4 regions of the Wenzhouxiangella sp. XN24 genome follow, and region 1 is predicted to be linked to each of the others. Evidence: predicted binding sites of a transcription regulator. Region 1 holds the regulator's gene; each other region holds the start of a gene.
The links. The regulator sigma-54, encoded in region 1, starts transcription at its own class of promoters, with help from an activator protein. The targets are predictions, from matches to a motif close to TGGCANGNTNCNTGCTT.

Region 2: the regulator sigma-54 is predicted to act here: its motif matches at 2,348-2,364, upstream of flgA (flagellar basal body P-ring formation chaperone FlgA).
Region 3: the regulator sigma-54 is predicted to act here: its motif matches at 5,125-5,141, upstream of G6032_RS10840 (PEP-CTERM sorting domain-containing protein).
Region 4: the regulator sigma-54 is predicted to act here: its motif matches at 4,035-4,051, upstream of G6032_RS13815 (PEP-CTERM sorting domain-containing protein).

The regions. Positions count from the first base shown of each region.
Region 1 is NZ_JAAMFG010000021.1:202,708-209,804, forward strand. It holds gene G6032_RS02305 (PTS sugar transporter subunit IIA) at 1-336, opposite strand, end outside; gene raiA (ribosome-associated translation inhibitor RaiA) at 366-683, opposite strand; gene G6032_RS02315 (RNA polymerase factor sigma-54) at 806-2,266, opposite strand; gene lptB (LPS export ABC transporter ATP-binding protein) at 2,277-3,002, opposite strand; gene G6032_RS02325 (LptA/OstA family protein) at 2,999-3,730, opposite strand; gene lptC (LPS export ABC transporter periplasmic protein LptC) at 3,711-4,265, opposite strand; gene G6032_RS02335 (HAD-IIIA family hydrolase) at 4,267-4,755, opposite strand; gene G6032_RS02340 (KpsF/GutQ family sugar-phosphate isomerase) at 4,755-5,744, opposite strand; gene G6032_RS02345 (calcium/sodium antiporter) at 5,750-6,709, opposite strand; gene G6032_RS02350 (BolA family protein) at 6,888-7,097, shown strand, end outside.
Region 2 is NZ_JAAMFG010000032.1:2,460-9,556, reverse strand. It holds gene G6032_RS07550 (flagellar hook assembly protein FlgD) at 1-260, opposite strand, end outside; gene flgC (flagellar basal body rod protein FlgC) at 266-697, opposite strand; gene flgB (flagellar basal body rod protein FlgB) at 701-1,105, opposite strand; gene G6032_RS07535 (chemotaxis protein) at 1,340-2,254, opposite strand; gene flgA (flagellar basal body P-ring formation chaperone FlgA) at 2,413-3,156, shown strand; gene flgM (flagellar biosynthesis anti-sigma factor FlgM) at 3,239-3,544, shown strand; gene G6032_RS07520 (flagellar protein FlgN) at 3,564-3,992, shown strand; gene G6032_RS07515 (flagellar brake protein) at 4,039-4,818, shown strand; gene G6032_RS07510 (STAS domain-containing protein) at 4,892-5,200, shown strand; gene G6032_RS07505 (response regulator) at 5,200-5,562, shown strand; gene G6032_RS07500 (chemotaxis protein CheA) at 5,567-7,097, shown strand, end outside.
Region 3 is NZ_JAAMFG010000034.1:667,940-675,036, reverse strand. It holds gene G6032_RS10855 (glycosyltransferase family 2 protein) at 21-1,013, opposite strand; gene G6032_RS10850 (TIGR03013 family XrtA/PEP-CTERM system glycosyltransferase) at 1,510-2,979, shown strand; gene G6032_RS10845 (putative Ig domain-containing protein) at 3,108-3,836, opposite strand; gene G6032_RS10840 (PEP-CTERM sorting domain-containing protein) at 4,332-5,078, opposite strand; gene G6032_RS10835 (putative Ig domain-containing protein) at 5,328-7,097, opposite strand, start outside.
Region 4 is NZ_JAAMFG010000036.1:376,378-383,474, forward strand. It holds gene G6032_RS13795 (FtsX-like permease family protein) at 1-280, opposite strand, end outside; gene G6032_RS13800 (ATP-binding cassette domain-containing protein) at 277-960, opposite strand; gene G6032_RS13805 (arylesterase) at 959-1,591, shown strand; gene G6032_RS13810 (long-chain-fatty-acid--CoA ligase) at 1,614-3,284, shown strand; gene G6032_RS13815 (PEP-CTERM sorting domain-containing protein) at 3,348-3,953, opposite strand; gene G6032_RS13820 (hypothetical protein) at 4,240-4,749, shown strand; gene G6032_RS13825 (S8 family serine peptidase) at 4,783-7,097, opposite strand, start outside.

The DNA.
Region 1 (7,097 bases):
GCCGGCATTGTCCGCCGGCGCAGGCACGAGCAGGCCGAAGATCAGGTCGACGGGTTCGCGGTCGGGCATGTCGAAATCCACCGGGCGCGACAGCTTCAGGAAAGCCCCGATCGGCTCTTCGAGATCGGGCAGCCGTCCATGGGGGATCGCGATGCCGTTCTCGATGGCCGTGCAACCGAGTTTTTCCCGCTTGATGAGGCTCTGGAACACATCGCCCTGGTCGATATCGGTCGCGGAGGACAGCAGTTCGCTGAGCACGTCCAGCGCGTGTTTCTTGCTGCGGGCTTCGACGTTGCAGAGCACGCGGCCGGGCAGCAGGAGGGATTGGAAGGTCATGGGGGCACCGGGGTGGAGGGGGCGTGGACTCAGGCGCTGCGCGGGCGCCCGGCCCCGTTGTGGTGATCCGTCAGCTTGTCCTTGTGGCGACGAACCTGGCGGTCGAGGCGGTCGATCATGCCGTCGATCGCGGCATACATGTCTTCTTCCACCGCGGCCGCATGCAGGGTGTCGCCCGCGACGCGCAGCGTGGCTTCGGCCTGGTGACGGAGCTTCTCGACGGTGAGGACGCAATGGACATCGATCAGGTTGTCAAAATGCCGGACGACCTTGTCCATCTTGCTATGCACGTAATCGCGCAACGGCTCGGTGATATCGACGTGGTGACCGGTCAAGTTGATCTGCATGATGGACTCCTTCGGAGTGTTGGAACCGTCCTGGACGGCGGCTCTTGTTTCAATCCTATTCTAGTGGCTGGCTTGCTACGCTGGCTAGGGAGGGTTTTTCGCCGTGGAAAGCGGTTTTCGACCTAGCGGATGGTCACGCGCCGGCGTTCGTTCGATGACGGAAATCCCATGGATTCCCGATACTTGGCGACTGTGCGGCGCGCCACTTCGATACCTTCCTGCACGAGTGCACGGGTGAGGGCGCTGTCGGACAGGGGCTTGGCGGGGTCCTCTTCGGCAATGAGCTTGCGGATCCGGGCACGGATGGCCGTGGACGAAATGCTCTCCCCGTCGCTGCCGGATACCTGGCTGGAGAAGAAGTACCTGAATTCGTAGACCCCCCGCGGCGTATGCATATATTTGCCGGTCGTGGCGCGGGACACGGTCGATTCGTGCAGCTCGAGCGCGTCGGCGATCTCGCGCAGCACCAGGGGCCGCATGCCTTCCTCGCCACGTTCGAGGAATTGTTCCTGGTGGGAGACGATGGCGCGCGCCACGCGGATGAGCGTCTCGTTGCGGATTTCCAGGCTCTTCACCAGCCAGCGGGCTTCCTGCAGCTGGGTCCGCAGCGTCGAATACTCGCCCCCCCGGCCCAGGCTGCCCGCATAGGCTGCGTTCACCCGGAGCCGGGGGGCGATGGCCGGGTTGACGTCGACCCGCCAGCCCGACTCGTCGCGCCGCACAAAAACGTCCGGGACGATGTACTCCGGCGGACGGGTGTCGGCCGCGCCGCCGGGGCGCGGGTTGAGCGAGCGCAGCAAGGCCACTGCATGTTCGAGCTGTTCCACGCTGCACCCAAGGCGCCGGCGTATGGTTGCGTAATCCTGCTCACCGAGCTCCACGAGGCATTCGGAGGCCAGGCGGCGCACCAGTTCCAGGTCCGGGGTGTCCGGTGCGAACGGCGCGAGCTGCAGCAACAGGCACTCCGAGAGGTCGCGCGCGCCGACGCCGAGCGGGTCGAAGCGTTGCACACAGGCCAGCACGCGCTCGACCTCGTCCACGTCGGTGACCAGTTCGGGCGCGAGATTGGTGCAGATGTCCTCGAGGCTTTCCGTCAGGTAACCGTCGTCGTCGATCGCATCGACCAGCATCGTGGCGATGTATTTCCGGTCGCCCTCGGGGAAGGCGACATCCAGCTGTGCGATCAGGTGGTCGCGCAGGGAGCTGCCGCTGACGTCAGCGTAATCCCGCTGGTCTTCGCCGTCGCCGCGACCCTGCCCCGAGCCGCTGTAACCCGAGCCGAAATCCGACACGTCGGCGTAGGACACATCGTCATCGAACCGTTCCGGCGTGTCCGTGCCGCTCTCGGCGGACTGCGCCGCAGGCGTTTCCCGCAATGCATCCGAGGGCGTTTTCTGCTCGCCCTTGGCCGGGGCCAGTTCCAGGCCGTCGTCCATCTCGAGCATGACATTCTTCTCGAGCGCCTCGCGGAGTTCGGCCTGCAGATCGAGCACCGGCAGCTGCAGCAGCCGGATGGCCATCTGCAGCTGGGGCGTGAGCGTCAGCTGCTGGCCGAGTTTGAGTTGTAGCGATTGCTTCATCATCGAACGGTCATCACAGGCGGAAGTGCTCGCCGAGGTAGACCTCGCGAACCTGCCGGTTGGCCAGTATCTCATCTGCAGTGCCGGACGCGATGACCTCGCCGGCGTTGAGGATGAAAGCGCGGCCGCAAATACCGAGTGTTTCCCGCACGTTATGATCCGTGATCAGCACACCGATGCCCCGGTCGCGCAGCTGCCCGATGATGCGCTGGATGTCGATGACGGAGATCGGGTCGACGCCGGCGAACGGCTCGTCCAGCAGGATGAAAGCGGGCTCGGCGGCCAGCGCGCGGGCAATCTCGACCCGGCGGCGCTCACCCCCGGAAAGGCTCAGGCCCTTGCCGTCGCGGATATGGCCGATATTGAGTTCCTCGAGCAGCTCTTCCAGTGCCTGTCGCCGACCGAGCGTGTCGAGGTCCTTGCGTGTCTGGAGCACGCCGAGCACGTTCTGTTCCACCGTCAGCCCACGAAACACCGAGGCCTCCTGGGGCAGGTAGCCGACGCCGAGGCGCGCCCGGCGATGCATCGGCAAGGCCGTGAGTTCGGTGTCGTCGAGCAGGATGCGGCCGCTGTCGCAGGGCACGAGCCCGACGATCATGTAAAACGCCGTGGTCTTCCCGGCGCCATTCGGCCCGAGCAGTCCCACCACCTCGCCGCTCGAGATGGACAGCGACAGGTCGCGCACCACCTGCCGCGAGCGATAGCGCTTGGAGATGCCCTCGGCGCGCAGCGTTCTCATGGCGCACTCGTCCCGTCGGGCGGCGGTTCGTCGGGCGGCGGTTCGTCGGGATCCCCGGACGCCTCGCCGGGAACATCGTCGCCCGGCGTTTCCTCCGCGTCGCCCGGCGGCGTGATGATGATCCGGACGCGTTCGCTGCCTTCATCGTCGGCGCTGGCGATGAGCCGGTCTTCGGCGATGCGGTAGAGCAATCGGCCACCGCTGACTTCGCGCAGGCCGTCCCGCAACGCCGCCTGCCCCGACAGCTCCAGGATGCCTTCGGAGAGGTCGTAGGTGATGCGATTGGCCGTACCCCGCACCACCCGCGGCTCAGGCTCGGGCAGCGTTCGCGTGAAGCGTGCCGGCGCGCCTTCGGCGGTGGCCGCAGCGAGACGATGATCTATGAAGCTCGCCGTGGCGCGCTCCGATTCGATTTCGCCCATCGGGCTGCTGATACGGACGTCGCCGCGGAACAGCCAGCTGCCGTCGGAAAAGTCGAGATCGCGCGATTCCGCGACGTCGGCCGAGATCACCATGTCGCCCTGCTGAATGCGCACTTGCTGGAATACCAGGCGCTCGTTGCGGCGATCGAAGTCCGACGAGGCCGCTTCGAGATTGATTTCCTCCTGCTGGGCGAGCGCGGCAGGCACGCCGAACACCGCCAGCGCGGCTGCCAGCGTTGCCGCGAGGGCGCCCGCGGGCGTCGGCGCGATGGGCCGGCGGCGGGAATCAGGGGAGGAAGCGACCATGGACCTCGGATTGTAACTGCAGCCGCTCCTCCAGCAAGTAAGCGACCATGCCGACGGCCGTGACCTGCTGCGGCCCGACCGTCAGTTCCACCGGGGCGTCGGTGCGCGCGATGTTGGCGGGGATGTCGATCCGCAGCCGCTCGGTGGTCAGCGATGTCGAGTCGTGGTCGCTGGACTCGCTGAGCACATTGACGCCGCCGAAGAGCTGCAGCTGGTCCTGGTCCGCGGACAGCACGCCTTCCGGCGCGGTCAGCAGCCACGGATTCGGGGAGTAGACGTTGTACTCCACCCGGACGTCGTTCAGCAGGGTCGGTCCGTCGAGAGAACGCTGACGGATTTCCTGCGCGATCAGGCGGTACTGCGGCAGGCCGTCAGGGCCCGCAGTCGTTATCTGCGCTTCGGTCATGTAGAAGCCGTCGCCGGCCGGAGTCTCCTCGATCTGGGCGGGCGCCTCCGTGAAGCGCTGGTTGAGCCACCATGCACCCATGGCCAGGCCGGCGAGCAGCACGAACCAGATCCGTCCGCCGCCGCGCACCTCAGCGCGCCCCGAGCAGGAATTCGCAGAACTCCCGCACGGCGCCGCGGCCGCCCGGCTGCGTCGCGACCCAGGTGCTGGCGGCGCGCACCTCGGCGTGCGCATCCGCAACGGAGCCCGGCAGCCCGACCATGCGCATGGCGCCGAGATCCGGCGTGTCATCGCCGAGATAGGCGGTATGCAGCGGCTCGATACCGAGCTCATCGAGCAGTTGCGACAGGACCGTTCCCTTGTCTTCGCGGCCCTGGATGACGCGCGTCACGCCCAGTTCCGCCATGCGCTGGTCGACTGCGGGCGAGGCGCGGCCGGAAATGATGGCGACCTCGATGCCGGCGCGCAGCAGGCCCTTGACGCCGACACCGTCGCGCACGCTGAAGGCCTTGTACTCGACGCCGTCGCTGCCGATCCAGATCCGCCCGTCCGTGAATACGCCGTCGACATCGAACACCACGAGGCGGATCCCGGCGGCGATTGCGTGCGGTGCGGCCATCACATCACGCCTGCCTGGAGCAGGTCATGCACGTTGAAGGCGCCGACCAGCCGGTCGTCGTCATCCACCACCAGCAGGGCGGTGATCGCGTAGGTCTCCATCAGGCGGACCGCCTCGGCCGCCAGCATGTCGCCGTGCACCGTCTTCACGTTGCGGGTCATCACGGCCTCGATGGGCGTGGTCGTCAGTTCCCGCCGGGTGTCCAGCGTGCGGCGCAGGTCGCCGTCGGTGTAGATGCCGAGGACGCGGTCCTCCCCGTCCACCACGGCGGTCATGCCGAGCCCCTTGCTCGAGACTTCGAACAGGCCCTCCGAAACCATCAGGCCGGGCGCAACCCGCGGCACGCGATCACCCGTGCGCATGATGTCCCGCACGTGGAGCAACAGGCGCCGTCCGAGCTGGCCGCCGGGATGCGAGAAGGCGAAGTCCTCGCGAGTGAAGCCCCGGCTGTGCAGCAGGGCGACGGCGAGGGCATCGCCCATGGCGAGGGTGGCGGTCGTGCTCGCGGTGGGCGCGAGGTTGAGGGGGCAGGCCTCTTTCGCCACCCCGACATCGAGGTGGGCGTCCGCGGCACCGGCCAGCGTCGAATCGGGCCGCCCCGTCATGGCGATCAGCGGCACGCCCAGGCGCTTGATCAGGGGCAGGATGGTGAGGATCTCGGGGGTCTCGCCCGAATTGGAGATGGCGAGCACGACATCCGTCGCCGTGATCATGCCGAGGTCCCCGTGACTGGCTTCGCCCGGGTGGACGAAAAACGCCGGCGTGCCGGTGCTGGCGAGGGTCGCCGCGATCTTGCCCGCCACGTGGCCCGACTTGCCCATGCCGGTCACGACCACCCGCCCGGGGCAGGCGAGGCAATGGCGACACGCCGCGAGAAACGCATCCCCGACGCGTTCCCGCAGCGCGAGCACGGCGTCGGCCTCGATGTCGAGCACTTCCCTTGCGAGCCGCCGCAATGCTTCGTCGTCCGGCCTGCCGTCGTCCTGCATCGGGTTCACCTTGTGAGGATCCACACGTGGTAAGAGATGAACGCGCCCACGAGCATGGCGCCTTCGATCCGGCCTATGCGGCTGTTACCCCCGAAATTGTATGTCATCAGGAACAGCGCGAGCGTCATGCCGATCATGACCGGCAGGTGCATGGTCAGCAGTTCCCGGTCGAACACCGCGGGATGGATGATTCCGGCCACGCCCACCACGGCGAGGCTGTTGAACAGGTTGGAGCCGATGATATTGCCGATGGCCATGTCGTGCTCGCCCTTGAACGCGCTGACGAGCGATACCGCGAGTTCCGGCAGGCTGGTGCCGATCGCCACGACCGTCAGGCCGATGACCAGTTCCGAGACGCCGAAGGTGACCGCCAGGTTCTGTGCGCCCCAGACGAGCAGGTTGGCCCCGGCGAGCAGGGTCAGCAGGCCGACGACGAGCCAGACGATCGCCTTGCGCATCGGGACGTCGCCGGGGATTTCCGAAGCGTAGTCGAGCGCGATCGGGTCGGATTCTCCGGAGCGGCTGCCGATCACCACCAGCCAGTAGAGCACCAGCACCAGCGTGATCAGCAGCAGGGTGCCTTCGACCCGCCCGAGGCGGAGATTGATGAAGGTCATGGTGAGGATGAGCGTGACGGCGAGCAGGGTGGGCATCTCGCGGCGCAGCGTCACCGAGCGCACCGAGATGGGCATGACCAGCGCGGTCATGCCCAGGACGAGGCCGATATTCGCGATATTCGAGCCGATCGCGTTGCCGGCCGCCAGCGCGGGATCGCCGCGCAGCGAGGCCGCGACCGAGACGAAGATCTCGGGGCCGCTGGTCGCCATCCCGACCAGCGTGAGCCCGATCAGCAGGGGCGACAGGCCCATGTTGCGCGCGGTGCTTGCGGCGCCCACGACGAAACGGTCGGCACCCCACATCAACAACACGAAACCGGCGAGCGTCGCGACGGAATAGGTCAACATGGGGTGGCAGGGTCCGGGCGGGTGGCAGACGGGCTTGGCGGAACATGATACACGGCGGCGATTCCTTGCCCAGCCTCGCCGCCCGGTCGCTCGCGCGGCGATGTCACGCGCGCCGCCATCCGGTAAACTCGCAACCTCGTCGGCCGGGCGACCCGTCCCGGCGCCAAGCGGAAAAAAGATGAATACCGAAGATATCGCAAGCCTGATCCGGCAGGGCCTCGCCGTGACCACCGTCGAGGTCGAGTCGGAGGACAACACCCATTTCGCCGCCCTGGTCGTCTCCGAGGATTTCGACGGCCTGCGCCCCCTGCAGCGGCACCAGCTGGTGTACCGGGCCCTGGGCGACAAGATGGGCGGCGAGATCCACGCATTGTCGATCCGCGCGCTG
Region 2 (7,097 bases), on a different contig from region 1:
GCCTGGTTGCCCTGCATGGAGCCCGACAGGCTCTCGAAAGAGGCCTGCAGGTCGGAGATGCCGGACACCGTGCCGAACTGGGCCAGCTGGCCGAGGAATTCCCCGCTTTCCAGCGGCTTGAAGGGATCCTGGTTGCGCAGCTGCGCGACCATCAGCTCCAGGAACTGCTCCTGGCCGAGCTCCTCGTTCGACTTGGCGTCGGCCTTCGGCGCGCGCGCCAGCCCGGCCTGTTCGAGAGTTGTTGCGTCTATGCCTGCCATGTCGTTCAGCCCCGTCCGAGCTGCAGGGTGCGCAGCATCAGTTCTTTGGTGGTGGTCAAAACGTCGACGCTGCTGGAGTAGCTGCGCGACGCGGAAATCATGTCGGCCATCTGCTCGACGGTGTTCACCGCCGGGAGGTAGATGTAGCCGTTCTCGTCGGCCAGCGGGTGGCCCGGTTCGTGGCGCGCAATGGCCGGCGCCTGGCTCTCGACGATGCCCGCGATCCGGACGCTGGCGGCGGGCTGGCCGGTGGACTGGCCCGCGCCGGTCGCCTCCTGCAGCACCGTGGCGAACACCGGGTGCCGGGCGCGGTAGGCCGCTTCCGGGGTGGTGCTCGCGGTATCGGCATTCGCCAGGTTGCTGGCGATGGTGTTGAGCCGCGTGGTCTGGGCGCTCAACGCCGAACCGGAGATGTCGAAGATCTTGCTGAGGTTCATGGATTACTCCCCCTTGAGCGCTTTACGCAGCCCGCTGAGCCGGCTGTTGATGAAATCGAGCGAGGCCTGGTAGCGCACGGCGTTCTCGGCGAACACGGCGTGTTCCTGCTGGGTGTCCACGGTGTTGCCGTCCAGCGAGGCGTGGTTCGGCACGCGGTACAGCGCATCACCGCCGAGTCCGCCGGCGGCGGGCGTCGTCGCGATGTGCCCCGCCCGGGTCGTCGTGATCCGCGCGGCGGCCTGGTCGTTGCTGGCCTGGTTCAGCAGGGCACGGAAATCGAGGTCGCGCGCCTTGTAGCCGGGCGTGTCGGCGTTGGCGATGTTCGACGCCAGCAACTCCAGGCGCCGCGAGGCGACCTCGAGGGCCTGCGTGTGGATGCCTAGGGCGCGATCCGTAATTGAACTCATGCTCGCTGTCCTCCGGTCTGCCCGTTGACGGACGGGCTCGGCGGAACTGATGCAAACGACGTGCCAAAGCCCCGGAAACCCCCGGAACGCGTTGTTTTTTCTAGGCCGAGTCGGGGCGAGCGGGCCGCAGGAGCGGCGTGGCGACGGTTTTTTGACGGGAATGCGGCGGCGCGGGGCGGCGACGGTGACCAGCGCTTGCCGCCGGGGCGGCAAGGGCTTGCCGCCCGGCGAAGGCTAGGCCGGGAGTGCGAGGTGCTCGATCACGGCGGCGGCGAGCTCCTCGGGACGGAACTTGGCGAGGAAGCGATCGGCGCCGGAATTGCGCGCGCGATCCTCGTTCGAGCGGCCGCTGAGCGAGGAATGCAGCAGGATCTTCAGCTTGGCCATGCGCCCGTCCTGGCGCACGCTGGAGACGAGCCCGTAGCCGTCCATCTCGGGCATCTCGATGTCGGAGATCAGGATGCTGACGCGATCCTCGAGGGGGCCGAGCTCGGCCCAGGTGCGCAGCTGCTCGAGGGCCTCGCGACCATTGTTCTTCAGCACGCAGTCCACGCCGATGGAGCGCATGGCGCGCTGCACCTGGCCGCGCGCCACGGCGGAATCGTCCACCACGAGCACCGGCGGCAGGTTCTCCGGCAGGCGGTCGCGGGCGCTCTCGACCGTCCTGATCGGCATCTCCGCCTCGGCGCGCGACAGCATGGCGAGGACGCGCTCCACGTCCAGGATCTCGACCATCTCGCCGTCGAGGCTGGTCATCGCGGTGACGAAACCCGGCCCGCCCTTGCCCGGCGGGGCGCGGACGGCGTCCCAGCGCGTCGAAATGATCCGCTCCACGCCGCTGACCAGCATGCCCTGCTGCGCGCGGCTGAATTCCGTGAGGATCACGTAGCGCTCCGGGGTCGGCTCGACCGGCGCCTGGCCAATGGCATGGCCGAGGTCGATCACCGGCACCGCGTGGCCCCGCAGCGACGCGATGCCGGCGACGACCTCATGTGAGCCCGGCATGCGCCGCAACGGCGGGCAATGCACGACCTCGGTCACCTTATAGACGTTGATGCCGTAGAGCTGCTCGTCCGCGAGGCGGAACAGCAACAGCTCCAGCGGCGGCGACTGGGTCTCCGGCGAAACCTGGGACAGCGACCGTGGCATGGGACCTCACAGATGGATGGGCCTTCATTGTGTCGGCGCGGCCGGCGATTTCTTGAGGTTCGCCCGGGCCGACGGATGGCGCCGGGAATCGCTTGGTATGGACCTTGCATGATCACTGGTCAACGTCTTGTTGCGACAGAAAACCGACGCAGGCCATGATGAACATTTGCCGAAGCCTCCTTATATATGTGCTCGCCATGGCGGCCGTGCTGCCCGCGAGCGCCGTCGCGGCGACGGCGATCCAGTCGCTGGACTCGATCGCGGCGGCCGCCTCGCAACGACTGCATGCCGAAGCCGATGCCCACTGGCGCGGCGACGACGCCGTTACCGTCGGCGTCAGTGTCGGCCGGCTGGACGCCCGGCTGCGCCTGCCGGCCTGTTCCCTTCCGCTCGAGACGGACCTGCCGCCCGGCGCGCGGCCGCTCGGGCCGGTGGCGGTGGGGGTGCGCTGCACCACCCCGGCCTGGTCGCTGTTCGTGCCCGCGCGCGTGAGCGTCAACCGCCCGGTGGTGGTCATGGCGGTGTCGCGAAATCGCGGCGCGACACTGGACAAGGCCGACCTGGTGCTGGAGAACCGCGACCTGGCGACGCTGCCCGGCGGCTACCTGACCGACATCGAAGAACTGGTGGGCATGCAATTGCGTCGCACGGCGTCGGCGGGCATGGTGATGCTGCCCGGCATCGCGGCGGCGCCGGAACTGGTGCAGCGCGGCGAGCGCGTGGTCCTGCAGGCTGCCGGCGGCACCATCGCCGTGCAGGTCGAGGGCGAGGCCCTGGCCAGCGGCGCGCTCGGCGAGCGGGTGCGGGTGCGCAACCTGGCCACCCGGCGGGTCGTGGAGGGCACCGTGGGCGGAGAAGGACTCGTGATCATGGGACTGGCGGGCCTGGGCCGCGTCCGGTGATCGACATGACGGCTAAAGTTATCTCGGAAAATGCCGATACCATGCTCGTGGAGGCATTTTATGCGAGTTCGAGGCCGTACCGATGACTAATGACATCAAGGGTTTAAACCCGATGGAACCGCGCCGGAGCGGCGGGGTGCTCAATGGCGGAGGCGCCGGAAAACCGGCGAGCCAGCCGGAGGCCGCCGGCCGGGAAGGCACGGGCGAAAAAGTCACACTGACGGAAACTGCGCAAAAATTCGCCAACCTGTCCGCCGAGGCCGCCAAGGGCTCGGAAGTTGACGAAGCGAGGGTCGCGCAGCTGCGCTCCGCCATCGATTCCGGCCAGTACCAGCCGGACCCGGTCGCGATCGCCGATGCACTGATCCGCTTCGAGAAGGCAGGCTGACCACATAACGGAGAATGACATGAGCGACGGTACGGAGATCGGCGGCGAGCGCCAGCAGGGCTCACCTTCGCTGCGACGCTGCGCCGACGTGTTCGATGCCCTCGAGTCCACCCTGCTGGATGAACAGCAGGCGCTGCTCGATCGCGATCCCGAGGTCCTCTTGGCCGTCGCCGAACGCAAGCGGGCCCTGTTGCTCGAGTTGCAGCAGATCGCGGCGTCGCTCGTGGAATTGCCTGGCGCTGCGCCTGCATTGCGGGAACGCCTCGAGGCGACATTCGCGCGTTGCCGCCAACTGAACCAGATCAACGGCGGCGTCGTGGCCGCCAGCCGCGGCGCGACCGAGAAGGCGCTCGCCCTGTTGCGGGGCGATCACGTCGCGGTCCCGTTGTACGACAGCCATGGCGACACCCGCGCCGCGGGAGGGTCCAGGTCCCTCGCGCAGGCCTGATCGGTCCCGGCGCCCGTCCATGGCCTCTCTCGAGGACAGGGTTCCTTTGGAACAAGGCGAATTTTCTGCCGTCCGCGACGAGCCCGCCGATAACGAGGCCGGCCGCACGAGTGCCGTGCAAGCCGAGTCCGCGGAGACGGTGCGCGACCCGGCAAGGATCGCCGGATTGCTGAGTGCGATCACTTTCCCGCCCCTGCTGCTCAACGTCGCGCTGCCCGGCGTGCGCGGGCTCTATACCAGCGCACTGTTGCAGGTGAACTCGAGCGGGGGGCGCCTGCTGCTGGACGGACTCAGCCCCGAGGATGGCCATGCCCGGATCGGGCCCGGCACGGTGATGCACGTGCACGGCAAGCTGCGCGGCGTGCAACTCGATTTCGCCACCCAGGTCATCGAGGTCCAGGCCGGCGACCGTCTCCCGGCCTACCTGGCCCGCATGCCCGGCTCCGTTCGCTATCACCAGCGCCGCCGGCATTTCCGCGTCCTCACCGGACACCTGAACGACTATTCCACGGTGATCCTCGGCCCTGGCGGTGGCGGCCTGCGCGGCCGGTTGCTGGACTTGTCCGCCGGCGGGCTGAACGTGATGTTTCCGCGCAACCCGGGCCTGGAGTCGGGCGCGGTGATTAGCGGCTGCCTGCTGAACTTCCTCGGCGAGCAGCAAGTGGAATGCAGTCTCGAACTGGTTCACCTGCATCCTGCGCCGCTGACCGGCGAACTGAAAGTCGGCGCCCGCTTCGTCAAGGACACCGACCAGCGGACGGAGCGGCTGCAAAAACTGCTCACCCGGCTGCAGCGCGAGCAGCTGCGCCACCGCCTGCCCGGGTAGATACACGCCAACCCTAAAGAGATGGCGCGCCATGCCGATAGGTCTAAGGAACCCGTACATTGGATTCCCCGGCATGAAGTCCCTCAAGCTCCCGGCAGACCTCCGCATCCAGTCGGCAACGGCGTTGCGCGACCGGTTGTCGGTGGCGCTCGAAGGGAGCGGGCCCCTGCGTTTGCAAGGCGGCGCCGTGGCACGGCTGGACACCGCGGGCCTCCAATTGCTGGCCGCCGCGGCACAGGAGGCCACACGGCGGGGGCGCGAATTGCGCCTCGCGGCGCCGAGCGCCCCGCTGGCCGAAGGGCTCGAACGCCTGGGTCTCGACGATTTTTTCTCCCATTCGGACAAGCAAGGCGGCCGTGCGCGGTCGCAGGGTAAAAACTGATGGCAACGATTCTCGCCGTAGACGATTCCACCTCGATGCGACAGATGCTCGCGTTCACGCTGCAACACGCCGGCCACGAAGTGCACGAGGCCGGTGACGGCCAGGCGGCACTGGATCTCGCCAAGACGACCGCCATGGACCTGGTCATCTCGGACGTGAACATGCCGGTCATGGACGGCATCACGCTCGTCAAGTCGTTGCGTGCGCTGCCCGACTTCCGCTTCACCCCGATCCTGTTGCTGACCACCGAGGCCTCGCCCGAAAAGAAGATGGAAGGCAAGACGGCGGGCGCGACCGGCTGGATCGTCAAGCCGTTCAACCCGGAACAGCTGCTCGCCACCGTGCAAAGGGTACTGGGTTGATGCCATGAGCCTCGACGTCTCGCAATTCGTCGGCGTGTTCCTCGAGGAGAGCTTCGAGGGCCTCGACATCATGGAAGCCGGCCTCATCGATTTCCGCGAAGACGACCCCGAGGCCGTCAACGTGATTTTCCGTGCCGCGCACTCGATCAAGGGTGGCGCCGGCACCTTCGGTTTCCGGGAGGTGAGCGACTTCACCCACGGCGCCGAAACCCTGCTCGACCAGATCCGCCAGGGCGAGCGACGCATGAACACCGAGACCGGCGACACCCTGCTGGCCGCCGTGGACTGCATCCGCGAACTGCTGCGCGCCTCCAGCGAGGGCGGCGATCTCGATACCGAGAAAGTGGTCACCACGCGGGCCGCGATCGAGAACATGCTCGGCAAGACGCCCGATGCTGCGGCCGGCGAGACGGCGACAGCGCCGGCCGCCAACGCCGGCTGGCGTGTCGGCTTCAAGCCGAACCCGGAGTTAATGAAGACCGGCAACGACCCGCTGCGGCTGCTGACGGAGCTCGAGCGCCTCGGGCCGGTGAAAGTGGTCGCGGACGCCGCGGCCCTGCCGCCCCTGGGCGAACTGGATCCCGAAGCCTGTTACCTGAACTGGGATATCGAATTATCCGCCCCCGTCACCGAGGCAGAGGTGCGGGCGGTGTTCGAGTGGGTGGAAGACGAGTGCGAGCTCAGCGTGACGCCGCTCTCGCCCACCGCGGGCGAGGCGACGAAACAGGAATCCGCGCCGCCTCCGGGCGGGGCCGCGGGCGGCAGCGCCAACGGCGACGGCAAGCCGCCGGCCGCGAAGAACGGCGCAGCCGGCGAGAGCGGCAAGCGCCCCGATGCCGGGTCGATTCGCGTCGCCGTCGAGAAAGTCGATTCGCTCGTGAACCTCGTCGGCGAACTCGTCATCACCCAGTCGATGCTCACCCAAATGGGCAACGATCCGGGGGAGTTCGACCTGCTGCGTCTCGAGCAGTTGCGCGAAGGCTTGGGGCAACTCGAACGCCAGACGCGCGAGCTGCAGGAAGGCGTGATGGGCATCCGCATGCTGCCCATCAGTTTCATCTTCAGCCGCTTCCCGCGCGTGGTGCGCGACATGGCGGGGGCGCTCGGCAAGAGCGTGGAACTGCGCATGGAAGGCGAGGAGACCGAGCTCGACAAGGGCCTGATCGAGAAGCTCGCCGACCCGCTGACGCACCTGGTGCGCAACGCCATCGATCACGGCGTGGAGTCCACGGAACAGCGCAAGGCGGCAGGCAAGCCGGCCGCCGGGCAGATTTCGCTCAAGGCCTACCACCAGGGCGGCAACATCGTGGTGGAGGTCGCCGACGATGGCGCCGGGCTGGACCGCGCCAGGCTGCTGGCCAAGGCCGAAAGCCAGGGCATGGCGGTCAGCGAGAATATGAGCGACCGCGAAGTGTGGGCGCTGATTTTCGCCGCCGGCTTCTCGACCGCTGACAAGGTCACCGACATCTCCGGCCGCGGGGTCGGCATGGACGTGGTGCGCCGGAACATCGAGGCGGTGAACGGCCGGGTGGAAA
Region 3 (7,097 bases), on a different contig from region 1:
CGATTGCCCGACAACATCGTTCATTTGTCAATCAGCCTTTTCAAGAAATAGGTGGCGTCAATCAGCCGGGCGTCGCCGGTGCGTACCGCCAGTTCCACTAACACGCCGGTGAAAAGCATCATCACGCCGGAAGAGACGAGTAGCAGGCCGGCGCCGGCAAACACAACCGGGCTTCTTCCCTCCGCTGCGATGAATTCGTACATGGCGTAGCCGAGTAGTGGCAATCCCATCATCAATAGCGGCAAGGACAAGCGGCTGAACCAGTGCATCGGCTGTGTGGCCGCCCGGCTCAGGGTCTTGATCGCGACCAGGTCCATCAGAACTCGCCAGGTGCGAGAAATCCCATATTTGGAAGTCCCGAACTGGCGAGCGTGGTGCCTGACTTTCAGTTCTGCGATCTCCGCACCTGAAATCCGTGCCATGGCGGGAATGAAGCGGTGCATCTCAGAATACAGAGGGACATTCTTGATGACTTTGGCCCGATAGGCTTTCAAGGAACAGCCATTGTCCTTGATCGGTACGCCGGTGACTCGACCGATGAGCCAGTTGGCGATTTTCGAGGGAATTTTCCTGCTGACGAGCTTGTCCTGGCGATCGAAGCGCCAGCCGACGACAAGGTCGAAGCCCTCATCGAGTTTGGCCACGAGCATCGGGATGTCTCTCGGGTCGTTCTGCAGGTCCCCGTCCATCGTGACGATGACGCTACCCCGCGCGTACTCGATGCCAGCGGCCATCGCGGGCGTCTGGCCGAAATTGCGCCGGAACCTGATGCCTCTGACGCGGGCGTCGGTGCTCGCGATGTCCTGGACTATCTGCCATGTTCGGTCACGACTGCCGTCATCCACGAGCAACAACTCGTAGTTCAGCCCGGAAGGATCCAGCGCTGCGCACACGGCGTCATACAACGCCGTTGCGCTTTCTTCCTCGTTGTAAAGGGGAACGACCACCGACAAACTGGGCTGGCTGGCCTGGGTGTCGTCAGATCCTTGAGACACGACTTTCACTTTCGCCACGTGATTTCCCGAGGCCTTCTGGCGGCTTAGTTGGCTGGGTTTTAGACGTTTACCCTAACGCGTTGAGTCAGTTAGGGCTGTGATCCAGTTCCAAGTACTAATCCGACACACTATCACTTCAACACGATCGGCGTGAGAGATGATGCCGGTTTTTTTTGGTTTGGTTTGGTGATTCCTCGCAGGCGTGGCCTGGTTGGAGAGGCGTGGTCTGGTTGGAGAGTAAAGGTTCGCACGAAAACCCGCGGACCCGGCGCGTCATTCTCGGCTTGGAATATGTAAAAAAATCTTATCGCCATAGAAAACTACCGTGGCATCGTTTCATATGTGTGCAACCCGCCTGCATCTATACTAACTATGCGGGGCGAAGGCGAATCAGTCCGCCTGTGACGGGAATCACGTTGTGTCGAGGGGAAATCCTTTTAAATTCCAGCAGTCGGGAGACACCGAGCAAGTCGAGCCCCGCGACTCGTCGAAGGAATATCCAGTTCTGAAGCCCGTGAATACCAAAACCGAATCCTTGCCTGGTTCTCCTAACACCCCCAAGCATCGCCGCTGGCGCGTCTCCAAGACGTCCGTGGAGATCTTCGGGCAGAACATCGACCTGTGGGCCCTGATCATCGGCACCGTGGACTTCCTGCTGTTGTGCGTGGCGGTCCACCTTGCGGGCGTCGTCCTGCACGCCGGTGACATCGAGCAACTGCGGGCCGCTGTGGGCGCCCCGTGGACCGAATCACTGGTGTTCGCGGGGGTGGTGCTGTCCGCGCTCGTCGCCATGGGCCTCTACAACCGCCGGCTCGATGCTCGCACGGCCTCCGTGATCGCCCGCATGGTCGTAGGGCTCGTGATCGGCGCGCTGGCCATGGCCATCCTGATGTTTTTCATGGGATCTTTGACCCTGAACCGGAGCACGCTGGCGCTCTCGATCTGCATCGCCCTGCCGCTACTCGCCACTTCGCGGCTGGTGTTCGTGCAGGTGGTCGGCCGGGAGCGCTTCGCGCGCCGGGTGCTCGTGTATGGCGCGGGTGCGAAGGCGGCGGAGGTCCAGAACGTGCGCGTGCGGCAGGATCTGCGCAATTTCCAGGTGGTCGGCTATGTTCCCACCGAGGGCTCCACGGCCAAGGTGCCGCCCGAGGCGCGGGTCCAGACGGGCGATTCCCTGCGCGACTTCGTGCTGGAACATGACGTGGACGAGGTGGTGGTCGCTATGGAAGATCGCCGGCGCGGCCTGCCGGTGCACCAGCTGCTGGATTGCCGGCTGGCTGGCGTGCCGGTGACCGACGTACTGGATTTCATGGAGCGCGAGAGCGGCAAGGTCGAGCTGTCCATGCTCTACCCGAGCTGGTTGATTTACTCCGAGGGTATCAACAGCCGCGGCGTGGCGCGCTTGCTGACGCGGACCCTCGATCTCATTGCCGCGGGGATACTACTGGTGCTGACCGCCCCGTTGATGCTGCTCACCGCGCTGGCGATCTGGGTCTCATCCGGCTTCCGCGGCAACGTGTTTTATGCCCAGACCCGCGTCGGCCTGGAGGGTGAGCCCTTCACGCTCTTCAAGTTCCGCAGCATGCGCGAGGACGCGGAGAAGGACGGCGCCAAGTGGGCGCAGCAGAACGACCCGCGCGTGACCTCGGTCGGCCGGTTCATCCGCGCGACCCGCATCGACGAGCTGCCGCAGCTGTTCAACGTGCTGGCGGGGCGGATGAGCTTCGTGGGTCCCCGGCCCGAGCGGCCGGAATTCGTCGAGCAGCTCGCTGAAAAGATTCCCTATTACCGCGAGCGCCATTGCGTGAAGCCGGGCATCACCGGGTGGGCGCAGCTCTGCTACCCCTATGGCGCGTCCGAGCACGACGCCCTGGAAAAGCTGCAGTACGACCTGTACTACGTGAAGAACAAGTCGATCCTGTTCGACCTGGTGATCCTGTTGCAGACCGCCGAGGTGGTGCTGTGGCGGAAGGGATCGCGCTAGCCCAGGGGTCGCGCTAGCCCTGGCCCGGATGTCCTCGGCGCGCGTGTCGAGGATTCTTACACGTTGGGCGGCTTCGCATCTTGCAAGGTGCGCGGCGGCGAATCTTGCACGTTGGCCGGCTTCGCAAATCAGCCGATCGTCTTGCTGACTTCCTGTGACGGGGCGCTTTCCAGCCCGTCCTTCGTCACGGCCTTGACCGCGAAGAACCAGGTGCCGGGTCCGAGACCCTCGATCATGTAGCGCGTGACGCCGGGATTATCGAGCTCGATGACGATGTCGTAGTTGCGGGATTGCTGGCCGTAGAGCACCTCGTAGCCGGCGAGTTCACCGATCGGTGAACCGTCCGCGCGCTCGGTGGGGGCGCTCCAGCTCAAAGTTGCATTGCCCGTTACCGCACCCCGGGCCACCACGTTGACAGAAAACGCCGACAGGCTCGCCGTGGCCTGGCCATCGCTGACGGTGAGCGCGATGCCGTTCCAGCTGCGCACGTCACCCTCGCCGGGGGTGCCGTGTACCCGGCCGGTGCTCGCGTCGAGTGAAAGCCAGCCCGGCAGGTTGCTCGCCGACACGGTGAGCTGGTCACCATCCGGATCCGCGATGCTGGGCTGGAAGGTCCATGGCTCGCCGACCGTGACCGAGGTGGGCGGGCTGCCGGAGATCGTCGGCGGCGCATTGGTATCCGGGGGCGGGCTTGGCGGAGGCGGCGGGGTCGGCGAAGGAGATGGCTGTCCGGCGCCCGGGGGAGGCTGGTTGCCGCCCGGCGCACCAGCAATGTCGTTGTCGCCAAAACATCCCGCCAGCACCAGGCAGGCGATGATCGGCACGAATCGCGAACCGCTCGTTTGCCGTTGTTCCATATGACCTCGGTCGGGTGGAAGGAGGCGCCACCCGGCGCAGGTAGGGCTGAAAGATGCGCTTTTCTAGCATCAGTAATTAAGTCAAACAACAAGGGTTTGGCGAAATTTTTATTAACAAACATAAAGTTGCGCGGATAACGTCGGATTTCGAAGCCCGATTCACCTTATAAATCGGCAGCTTGTGGCGAATCTTTAACCAATTGTCGAGGTGCTGTTGTGGCGTTTTTCTAGATTTGGCATGAACCGTCGTGGGCAAATCCGTGCTGCTATGCGGAAATCAGCTTCCTTGGGGGTGTGTTTTCGCGTGTCCGAGGACGTTTTGGTGGTTGGGGCGTGCGCAGATTTGCGCGGGCGCTGGGTTGGGACAGCGCGGATGAGGATGAGAGGGTGCGACTCGGCCCGGGCGTCGTGGGCGTCGGCTAAGTCCGAAAAAGAAAGGGCCCCGAAAGGGGCCCTTGCAAGGTCGACTCCAAGGAGTCGTAGACGTGTCTGTGTCTAGCCGCGGCGGCGCATCATCCCGGCGCCCAGCAGGCCGAGACCGAGGAGGGCGAGGGTGCCGGGCTCGGGCACGCGACCGACGGTAACGTCGTCGACGCCGAAGCCGTCGTTCCCGTTGTTGGTGACAATCCGGATGCTCTCGATGTCCAACTCAGAGAAGAAGGACACGTAGAACACGCCCTTGTTGCCAAGCTTGCCTTTGAAGATGTCATCGATCGACAAGGTAAACGTGCCGTCAGTGGTTTCGAAATCGAAGCTCCCGCCAGCATCGTTGGGGTCTGTGATGAAGAAACCCACGGCATTGTTGCCCGCCGCCACATTGAACAGGAATTTCTGGGCGTCGAAGCTGTCGAGCCACTTGTTACCCGGGTCCGTGGTATTAAAGCGGCCGGAGAACGGGTTCGTGCCGGGGTCTCCGTTCAGAATGGCGAGGCCCTCATCGCAGTCGTAGCCCATGGACACGTTGTCGCACGCCCCGCCCGTGCCCGGCACTTCGCTTACGAATTCGCCGACAGACGTCATGATCGACAGGTATTGGGTGTTATCGTCAACGTCGGCGACGTCTTCGAAATCCTCGGTGGTGTAACCCGCCTGGAGGGTGCTCAGGAAGGCCAGTTCGGCATTCTTGGCAGCAGTCAGGTCGTTGGCGCTGATCTGGTAGGTAATTGGGCCGGCATGGGCAACACCGGCAACAGCCAGGGCTGCGACGGCGGAGAGAGCGAAAAGGGATGACTTGCGAATCATGGATGTTACCTTGGGTCACGAACGAATTACTTAGTTGCGTTTCATGATGCACAAGGCGTGCCAACTCGAAAATAACGAATAAAAACATCATTTTATGAATTTACCCATCGCGCCCCGCAGCCGGGTCTGTAAAGTCCGCCGACGTGAGCCACGTCACACTTTTCCCCGGCCAAAAAAATGCGCGGGCCACTCGCGCAGCCCGCGCATGGGAACCGGTCCCAGGGGACCGTTGCACTGCTCCCGAGACCGTTACTGGATCGTCTTGCTCACGACGGCTGACTTGGTGCTTTCGAGACCATCGGCGCATATGGCGGTGACCGCGAAATACCACGTGCCCTGACCGAGGTCCTGGATCTGGTGGCTGGTCGTGCCGCCGGGCAGTGTGATGACCTGGTCCAGCTGCGAGCCGTTGAGGCTGTAGTAGATCTTGTAACTGGCGACCGTGCCCATCGCCGAGCCGTCCACGCGCTCGGTCGGCGGGGCCCAGCTCAGTGTGGCCGAGCCGGTGACCGGCGGCGGCGCAAGCACCGTCAGGGTGAATGCCGGGAGGCTGACGGTGTACTCGCCGTCGGTCACGGAGATCGTGATCGGTCCGGTGGTACCGACATCGCCGACGCCGGGGGTGCCCTGCAGGTGTCCGTTCGAGGCGTTCAGGCTCATCCACCTGGGCTTACCGGTGACCGAGAAGGTCAGCGGATCGCCCTCGGGGTCAGACGCGTTTGGCGTGAAGTTCCACCCGTCGTTGACCTGCAGCTCGGTGGTCGCAGGCGTGCCGGAGATCTGGGGAGCCTGGTTGACAGGGACCGGATCCGGGATCGGCTCGGGGTCGGGCTCAGGCTCAGGAGTCGGCTCGGGGTCGGGCTCAGGGGTCGGCTCGGGGTCGGGCTCAGGGGTCGGCTCGGGGTCGGGCTCAGGGGTCGGTTCCGGGGTCGGTTCCGGGGTCGGTTCCGGGGTCGGTTCCGGGGTCGGTTCCGGGGTCGGTTCTTGAGGTGCCGCCACGCGGGCCTGGGCGTTGATCGCGTCCACCTGCGCCTCGGGCGCATATGCGGTGTCGAGCGTCGCCTGGCGCAGGGCCGTCTGCAGGTCGGCGGGGAGCTGCGCGGCGAGGTCGACAGGACTCGTGCCGGGTGCGGCCGCGTCCATGACCGAAATGGCCGCCGCGATGGCCGGATCGTTGTTGATCTGTTGTGCAGCGCGCAGCAGGCGGCTGGCCTGGACGAACGCCGTCGCGGGGATCGGCAGGGTGCTGACCGAGGCGTCCGGGTCGGCGTTGGGGCGGACCTGGCGCACGGCCTGGTCCATCGCGTCGGTCGCATTCACGTCGTACACGCGCAATTCGTTGCTCATGGTCTCGAGCAGGACGGCTGCGCTGGCGACGTTGGCGACCGCGGCGATCCGGGAGCGGCTTTCGAGGCCGCCCATGCCGTCGATCCAGCCGTCGATCAGGTCGGACGCGAGGGCCTGCATGATGGCGTCCCCGTCCATGGTGCTGCCGGTAGCGGTCATGGCATCGCGGGTGCGACGGATCATTTCGCCGAGCGTTTCGCTGGAGCGGACGATCATGTGGATGTTTTCGTCGGTGATCGGGGTCTCGACGGGATCGGCGATCACCGCCGTGTCGAGACCGAAGCCGTAGCGCGTGACGACGGCGTGGCTGGCGGCAGTGACGGTCTCGTTGCTGACGCCGCCGTTCATGCGGGCGGCTTCGAAGATCAGCGTCGAGAAGGGGTTCAGGTTCTTGACGGTGCGGTTCGACGGGCTATGCAGGACGGCGACCAGTTCGAAATCGGGAGCGAGTCCGGTGACGAGGTCGGTGCCCTGGTCGGCGCGAATCGTGAGTGCGTAATGCTTGCCCTGGGTCTTGATCCTGACGTCGTAGTCGGCGGTGCTGCCGCTGGTGCTTTCGCTGAGCAGGAGGCCGGTGTTGGCGAGGACGCGGACGCGGGCGCCGATGATGGGGCCGTCGCCGACGCTGCCGGTGATGTGGGTTTCGACCTCGGGATCGATTGGCGGGGTCGT
Region 4 (7,097 bases), on a different contig from region 1:
GCACGACGCTCGGGAAGGACGTGGTGCGCGCCGTCGCGAGGCCCAGCTCGGCGGCCAGCGCCTCGTGCTCCGCCGGGATCGGGCGGTTCGAGCCGACCACGAGGTCGGCCGCGAGCACTTCCGCGCTGCGCGCCTGCACGCCCTGCGCCACGCGATCGGTAAAGAAGCCGACCGCCGTCATCGCCGCGACGGCCAGCGCGAGCGCTGCGGCGAGCACCCGCACTTCGCCGGACTTGAACTCCCGCCGGACCTGGGTCAAACCGAAGGCCAGCCCTTTCAAAGCAGCCTCCCGCTGTCCATCTCGAGCTGCCGGTCGCAGCGCTGGGCCAGCACGCGGTCATGGGTCACCAGCACCAGGGTGGTGCCGCGCTCGGCATTCAGGCCGAACAACAGGTCGGCGATCCGCCCCCCCGTGCGTGAATCGAGGTTCCCGGTCGGCTCATCGGCGAACAGCACGGCCGGGGCGCCGACGAAGGCCCGGGCGATGGCGACGCGCTGCCGCTCGCCGCCCGACAGCTGGCGCGGATAGTGGCCGATCCGGGGTCCGAGGCCCACTTCTTCCAGTGCGGCGCGCGCCGCGGCACGCGGATCCGGCCGCCCGGCCAGCTCCAGCGGCAGCATGACGTTCTCGAGAGCCGTCAGGGCGGGGACGAGATGAAAGGACTGGAAGACAAACCCGACCTGGTCGGCGCGGACCGCGGCGCGCCCGTCCTCGTCGAGCGCGGTCAGCTCGCGGCCGTTGACCCAGACCTGGCCGCTGGTCGGCAGGTCTAGGCCCGCCAGCAGCGACAGCAGGGTGGATTTGCCGGCCCCGGAAGGGCCGAGAATCGCCACGGACTCGCCCGCGGAAATCTCGAGATCCGCCTGGTCCAGGATGGTAAGCTCGCCCTCCGGACTGCTAACCTTCTTCGTCAACCCTGCGGACTTGAGAACCGGCTGTGCTCCGGTCGCCTGTTGCATGTACAGAATCCTTTTACTCTCGATCTTGCTGTTCACGGGCACCGCCGTCGCTGCGCCGCCCGTGGTGCTTATTGTGGGGGACAGCCTCAGTGCGGGCTATGGCCTCACCATGACAGAAAACTGGCCCCGGCTGCTGCAGGAGCGTCTCGCCGCCGACGGCTACCCCCACCGCGTCGTCAACGCGAGCATCAGCGGCGACACCACCAGCGGCGGCCTGGCGCGCCTGCCCCGCGCCCTGGAGCGCAATTCACCGTCCATCGTGGTGATCGCCCTGGGCGGAAACGACGGGCTCCGCGCCCTGCCCATAGCGGAGATTCGACGCAACCTGGCCAGGATGATTCAACTTTCTTCAGATGCGGGCGCCGACGTGGTCCTGGCGGGCATCCATATCCCGCCGAATTACGGCCCGGCCTACACGAGCGACTTCCACGAGGTGTTCCACGAACTCGCGCAAGAGTACGACACCGGCCTGATCCCGTTCATCCTCGAGGGCGTCGCGCTGCAGCCGGGCCTGATGCAGGCGGACGGGATTCACCCGACGGCCCAGGCGCAGCCGGTGATCGTCGAGAACGTCTGGCCCGCGCTTGAACCGCTGCTAAACGGTAAGATCACTACGACACATAACAAATGACGCTGGAGTCGGTGGGGAAACGATGGAAAAGATCTGGCTGAAAGAATATCCCGAGGGCGTGCCCGCGGAGATCGACGTGAACGAGTTCCCGTCGCTCCGCGAGTTCCTCGAGCAGTCCTTCGAGAAGTACCGGAGCCTGCCGGCCTTCACCAACATGGGCCACTCGATCACCTTCGGTGAACTGGACCAGTGCTCGCGCTACCTCGGCGCCTGGCTGCAGAAGAATGCCGGGCTGTCCAAGGGCGACCGCGTCGCGGTGATGATGCCCAACGTCATCCAGTACGCCGTGGCGGTGGCCGCGATCCTGCGCGCCGGGCTCACGGTCACCAACGTCAACCCGCTGTACACGCCGCGCGAACTCGAGCACCAGCTCAAGGACTCCGGCGCCAAGGCGATCATCATCGTCGAGAACTTCGCCGGCACGCTGGCCAAGGTGCGCAACAACACGGCCATCAAGACGGTGGTCGTGACCGCCATCGGCGACATGCTGCCGGCGCCGAAACGCCAGCTGGTGAATTTCGTCATCCGCCGCGTGAAGAAGATGGTCCCGGAGTGGAACATCCCGGACGCCGTGTCCTTCCACAAGGCTTTGAAAGAGGGCAAGTGGCAGACCATGGACCGGCCGTCCCTTGGCCACGAGGACGTGGCGTTCCTGCAGTACACCGGCGGCACGACCGGCGTCGCGAAAGGCGCGGTGCTCATCCATCGCAACATCATCGCCAACGTCCTGCAGGCGCGCGCCTGGCTGAGCGCCACGGTGACCGAAGGCCAGTCGGTGGTCATCACGCCGCTGCCGCTGTATCACATCTTCTCGCTGACGGCGAACTTCTTCACCTTCACCTTCATGGGCGGCAACAACATCCTGATCACGAATCCGCGCGACATGCCCGGCTTCATCAAGGAACTGAAGAAGCAGAAGTTCACCTTCATCACCGGCGTCAACACGCTGTTCAACGGCCTGCTGAACACGCCGGGCTTCGACGAGGTGGATTTCAGCCAGCTGAAAGCCACCCTCGGCGGCGGCATGGCCGTGCAACGCGCCGTCGCGGAACGCTGGAAGCAAGCGACCGGCAAGCCGCTGATCGAGGCCTACGGCCTCACCGAGACCTCGCCGGCGGCGTGCATCAACCCGATGACCAACACCGACTTCAACGGCTCGATCGGCCTGCCCATCTCGTCCACCGAGGTGAGCATCCGGGACGAGGAAGGCAACGACCTTGGCATCGGCGCCGTGGGAGAAATCTGCATCCGCGGCCCGCAGGTCATGGCCGGCTACTGGAACCGTCCCGACGAGACGGCCAAGGTCATGCTCGAGGGCGGCTGGTTCCGCTCGGGGGACATGGGGCGGATGGACGACAAGGGTTACGTGTTCATCGAGGACCGCAAGAAGGACATGATCCTGGTGTCCGGTTTCAACGTGTACCCCAACGAGGTCGAGGGCGTGGCCGTGATGCACCCCGCGGTGCTCGAGGCGGCAGCCGTCGGGATTCCGGACGAGAAGTCCGGCGAGATCGTGAAGCTGTTCATCGTCCGCAAGCCCGGCGAGAGCGTCACCGACAAGGAACTCATCGCCTTCTGCCGGGAAAGCCTGACCGGCTACAAGGTCCCGCGGCTGGTGGAGTTCCGCGACGAACTGCCGAAGACCAATGTCGGCAAGATCCTGCGCCGCGAGTTGCGCGACGGCACGGCCTGAATGAGCAAGGGCCCCGCGGGCTGAGCTCGCGGGGCCCTTGAATCGAAGCTGCTGCGTGGAGCCTCAGCCGCGGCGACGGCTACGCATCGCGCCGGCGCCCAGCAGGCCGAGCGACAGGAGCGCCAGGGTGCCGGGTTCGGGGACCGTGCCCACGACGCGGAAATCACCGATGACCAGCTCAGCGAGATCTCCGAAGCCGGGATCGAATCCGAGCGCCGTGAGACGGAAGCCAAATACGTCGCCGGCGAGAATATCGAAGGTGCCGGACCCGAACTCATTGACCAAACCTAGTGCGCCCTGATCGAAGACCTGAGTGATGCCGAATATATTCGTCGCCACACCATTCAGCACGAATTCGAGAACCCCGGCGATATAAAAGGGATCTGCCAAAATCACATCCCACGAAAAACTTACACTGCCGTTGATGTTGGAGTTAACCAGGAGTTCGATGCTGCAGGTGTCCTCGCAAGTGAGTCCGAGTTCATCATCGGGTTCCCCCTTGATTCCTATTGTGTCGATCTCGGCGATACCGATTGTCGTCGGCGACCAATTCTCGAACCCATAGGCACCGGTAAAGCCCTCGATAGTGATCGGTCCGGCATGTGCTCCTGCCGAAATGGCGAGGAGCACTGCTCCCGCTACGGCTTTCAGAAAATTCCCAAGTCGCATGTGATTTCTCCTGTCCTTCCCTTGTTCTTGAATCGGCTTGTTATGCAGCGCGTCGAAGCGACTGCTTAAGAAAGAAGACTCAAGCAGCATCCATGCCAGACGAGAAATTGTGTGTGTTATCGAACATTTACTTTCTGCGCGGAGAGCGACGGGCCGGCGGAATGTAAACTACGCCGACATCGCTGAGGCCGCTCGCGGGTATCGCCCGCGGCGCAACCATTGCGACCTTCGGTGACCCGGGACCATCATGTGAGTCAACTGACGCCTACGCGAGGATCGCAACACCATGAAAGCCATCAACGCCTCCCTGCACAGGGGCCGGCTCCTGGCCGGCGTCCTCTGCCTGGCCATCGGTCCGACGGGCTGCGGAGCCGTGACCGAATCGCCCGACAACGATACCGATCCCCGCCTGGTGGGACGGGAGATGTCCCGCCCGCTGCCTGAGCGCGTGTTGTCCACGGCACCGGCGGGGGAGCAGGCGCTGCCGCCGGAGTCGCTGCTCGCGCAGGTGCTCGCGGACGCCGCCAAGCGCACTGGGTTGGCGCAGGCGTCGCTCGAGGTGGCCGATTCGCGCCGCGTGACGTGGAACGACGGTTCGCTGGGCTGCCCGCAGCCCGGCATGAATTACACGCAGGCGCTGGTGCCCGGCTGGCACGTGCTCATCGCAGCGGGCGAGGCGACGCTGGACTACCGTCTCGCGGAGCAGGGCTATTTCCTGCACTGCGCCCTCGGCCGTCCCGGGCCGCACGGCGGGAATAAAAAAGGCCCCTCCGAAGAGGGGCCTCCAAAGTCCTGACAGCCGTGGCTGGCAGCATGTAGCACTCGGCCGTTAGCGACGACCCCGAGGTCGCGGCGCGGGGGCGGCCGCCGCCGGTGGCGGCGCCTCCTGGAACAGGATCGCCTCGGTCTCCGCCGTAGCACCGCCGTGGGCACCGGCCCCCCGGTCACCGTTGGTGATCAGCAGCAGGCCGAGCTCGCCCGGGTTGTTTCCGGCAGCGCCGAAGTCGAGCACGGTCATCTGGCCGCTCTGGCCGGGAGACAGGTCGGTCAGGTCAGGCGTGAAGAAACGCTCGCCCAGGGGCGCGAACACCGTCGGTGCCGCGTTGAACGAGCCACCGAAAGACACGTCGTCCACGTACGCCAGCGCGTTCATGGGCGCGAACAGCGCCTGGTTGCCGATCTGCGTATTGCACACCAGCAGCACCTGGTTCGCAGAATTGTGCGCGTGCTCGGTAAAGAAGAAGACGTTGCCAAGGCCGGTGCTCACGTCCACCGCGAATGTCACGGTGCGCCAATCTCCGGGGAATCCCAGGAAATTGCGCGCGATGTTGAACACATCGTACTCCGGCACGCCGTCGCCGTCGGTGTCGAGCAGCACACCGACCAGTCCGGGGTACAGCGAATAGGCCGTACGCTCCCAGAGATTGAAGGCCAGGCCCATGATGTAATCCACGGCCCCGTCACCCGGACCGCAGAACCCGTCCCGGACCAGGAAGGTTTGCACACCGAAGCCGCGGATCGACGGGTTCGGGAAGGATTCTCCCGGCCCGCCGGTCGGCTGCTGCGGGAGGCTGAGCAACAGCGAGTACGCGTCGTTCTGCGCCGTGCCCACGCCGGTGTTTGTCAGCGTGATCACGTCGCCGCCATCGGCGATCGTCGTCTTCGAGGGCTCGACGCGCGCCGCCTGGCGGGGCAACACGTGCCACGGCATGGTGATGGCCGTCGCCTTGCGGTTCTGCTTCAGCGGCTTGAATACGAGGTAACCGTCGTACTCGTTGCGCGTCAGGTTGGCGCCGCTGTAGCTCCCCCCGGAGTTGAGGAAGTTGCCCTCGAGATTGGCGCCGTTGATCGTCATGTCCACGCGAATGATCCGGTCCTTGCCGGCAGGAATCGTGAGCCGGCGCGGCAGCACACGGATATCGACGGCGCCGGAGGCCTCGGCCTCGGCAGAACGGAAGGTGTTCTCGACTGCGTAGAAAACGTTCTTGTTGCTGTAGTTCCTGACCCGCACGAAGCGCCGGATCCGGATCTGCTCGTCAGCAACCTCGACCGCGCCGAAGCCCAGGCCACCGCTCAGGGACTGGATGTCCCAGGCCGCGGTGGTCGAGGCGAGTGCCGCATCGACGCGGACTTCGCCTGCACCCACGCGGCTGACGGGCACCGGGGTTCCCGCCAGGTCGCCGACCACATCGGTCTCGGCGGTGTTCATCAGCACGGCCTTCAGCTCGGCCAGGCTGCGCCCGGGGAAGGCCTGCATGAGGATCGCGGCCGAGCCGGCCACCATCGGCGCCGCGCCGGAGGTGCCGCCGAAGGTGCGGGTGCCGTCGCCCGTGCCGGAATTGGCCGACACGGATGCGCCCGGCGCGCCGATCTCGGGCTTGAGGCCGCTGTCGCGGAAACGCGGGCCGCGCGACGAGCTGTCCACGATGCGCGCGGCGAAGGGGCTGACGGAATCGAAGCGCACGACAGCCTCACCGCTGCGCAGGATGTTCGCCGTGCCCTGGCTGATCATGAAGCCCGGAATGAAGGGCTCGCCACCGCCGAAACCGCCGTTGAACGGATCATCGGCCGTCACCAGGCCGATGATGCCGAGCTTGGCGCCGGCTGCAGCCAGGTTCGAAATCTTGACGCTGAAACCGCAGTCGCCGCGATCGACGAGGACGATCTGGCCTTCCAGGGAACCCGCATCAAGAGGCTCGCAACCAAGATTGGAGGGCCCGAGGTAAGTGACCAGACCCTCGATGACGCCATCCAGCGGCGCCGACCAGGACTGGAACACCGCCGGGTAGTCGCCCGCAGCGGCGGCCGGCTCGACGACGGTCATCCGGTCGACAACAGACGCCACCTGGGTCTGCGCCACGGAAATCGCGGTGCTGGCCGCAGCGGGCGTGCCGGTGATGAAGGGGTTGTCGCCACCATTGCCGGCAGACGCGACCGTCAATACACCGATGGCGCTCAGGTTCTCCACGGCCTGGGCCAGCGAGTTGTCGAAGTCCTGGCCGAAATTCGCGCCCAGCGACATGTTGATGATGTCGACGCGATCGGAGATGTCGCCGTCACGATTCGGATCGGCGGAAAACTCCATGCCCAGCAGCAACGCCACGCCATTGCAGGCCGAGGAGTACGCTGCGCAGGTCTTTACCG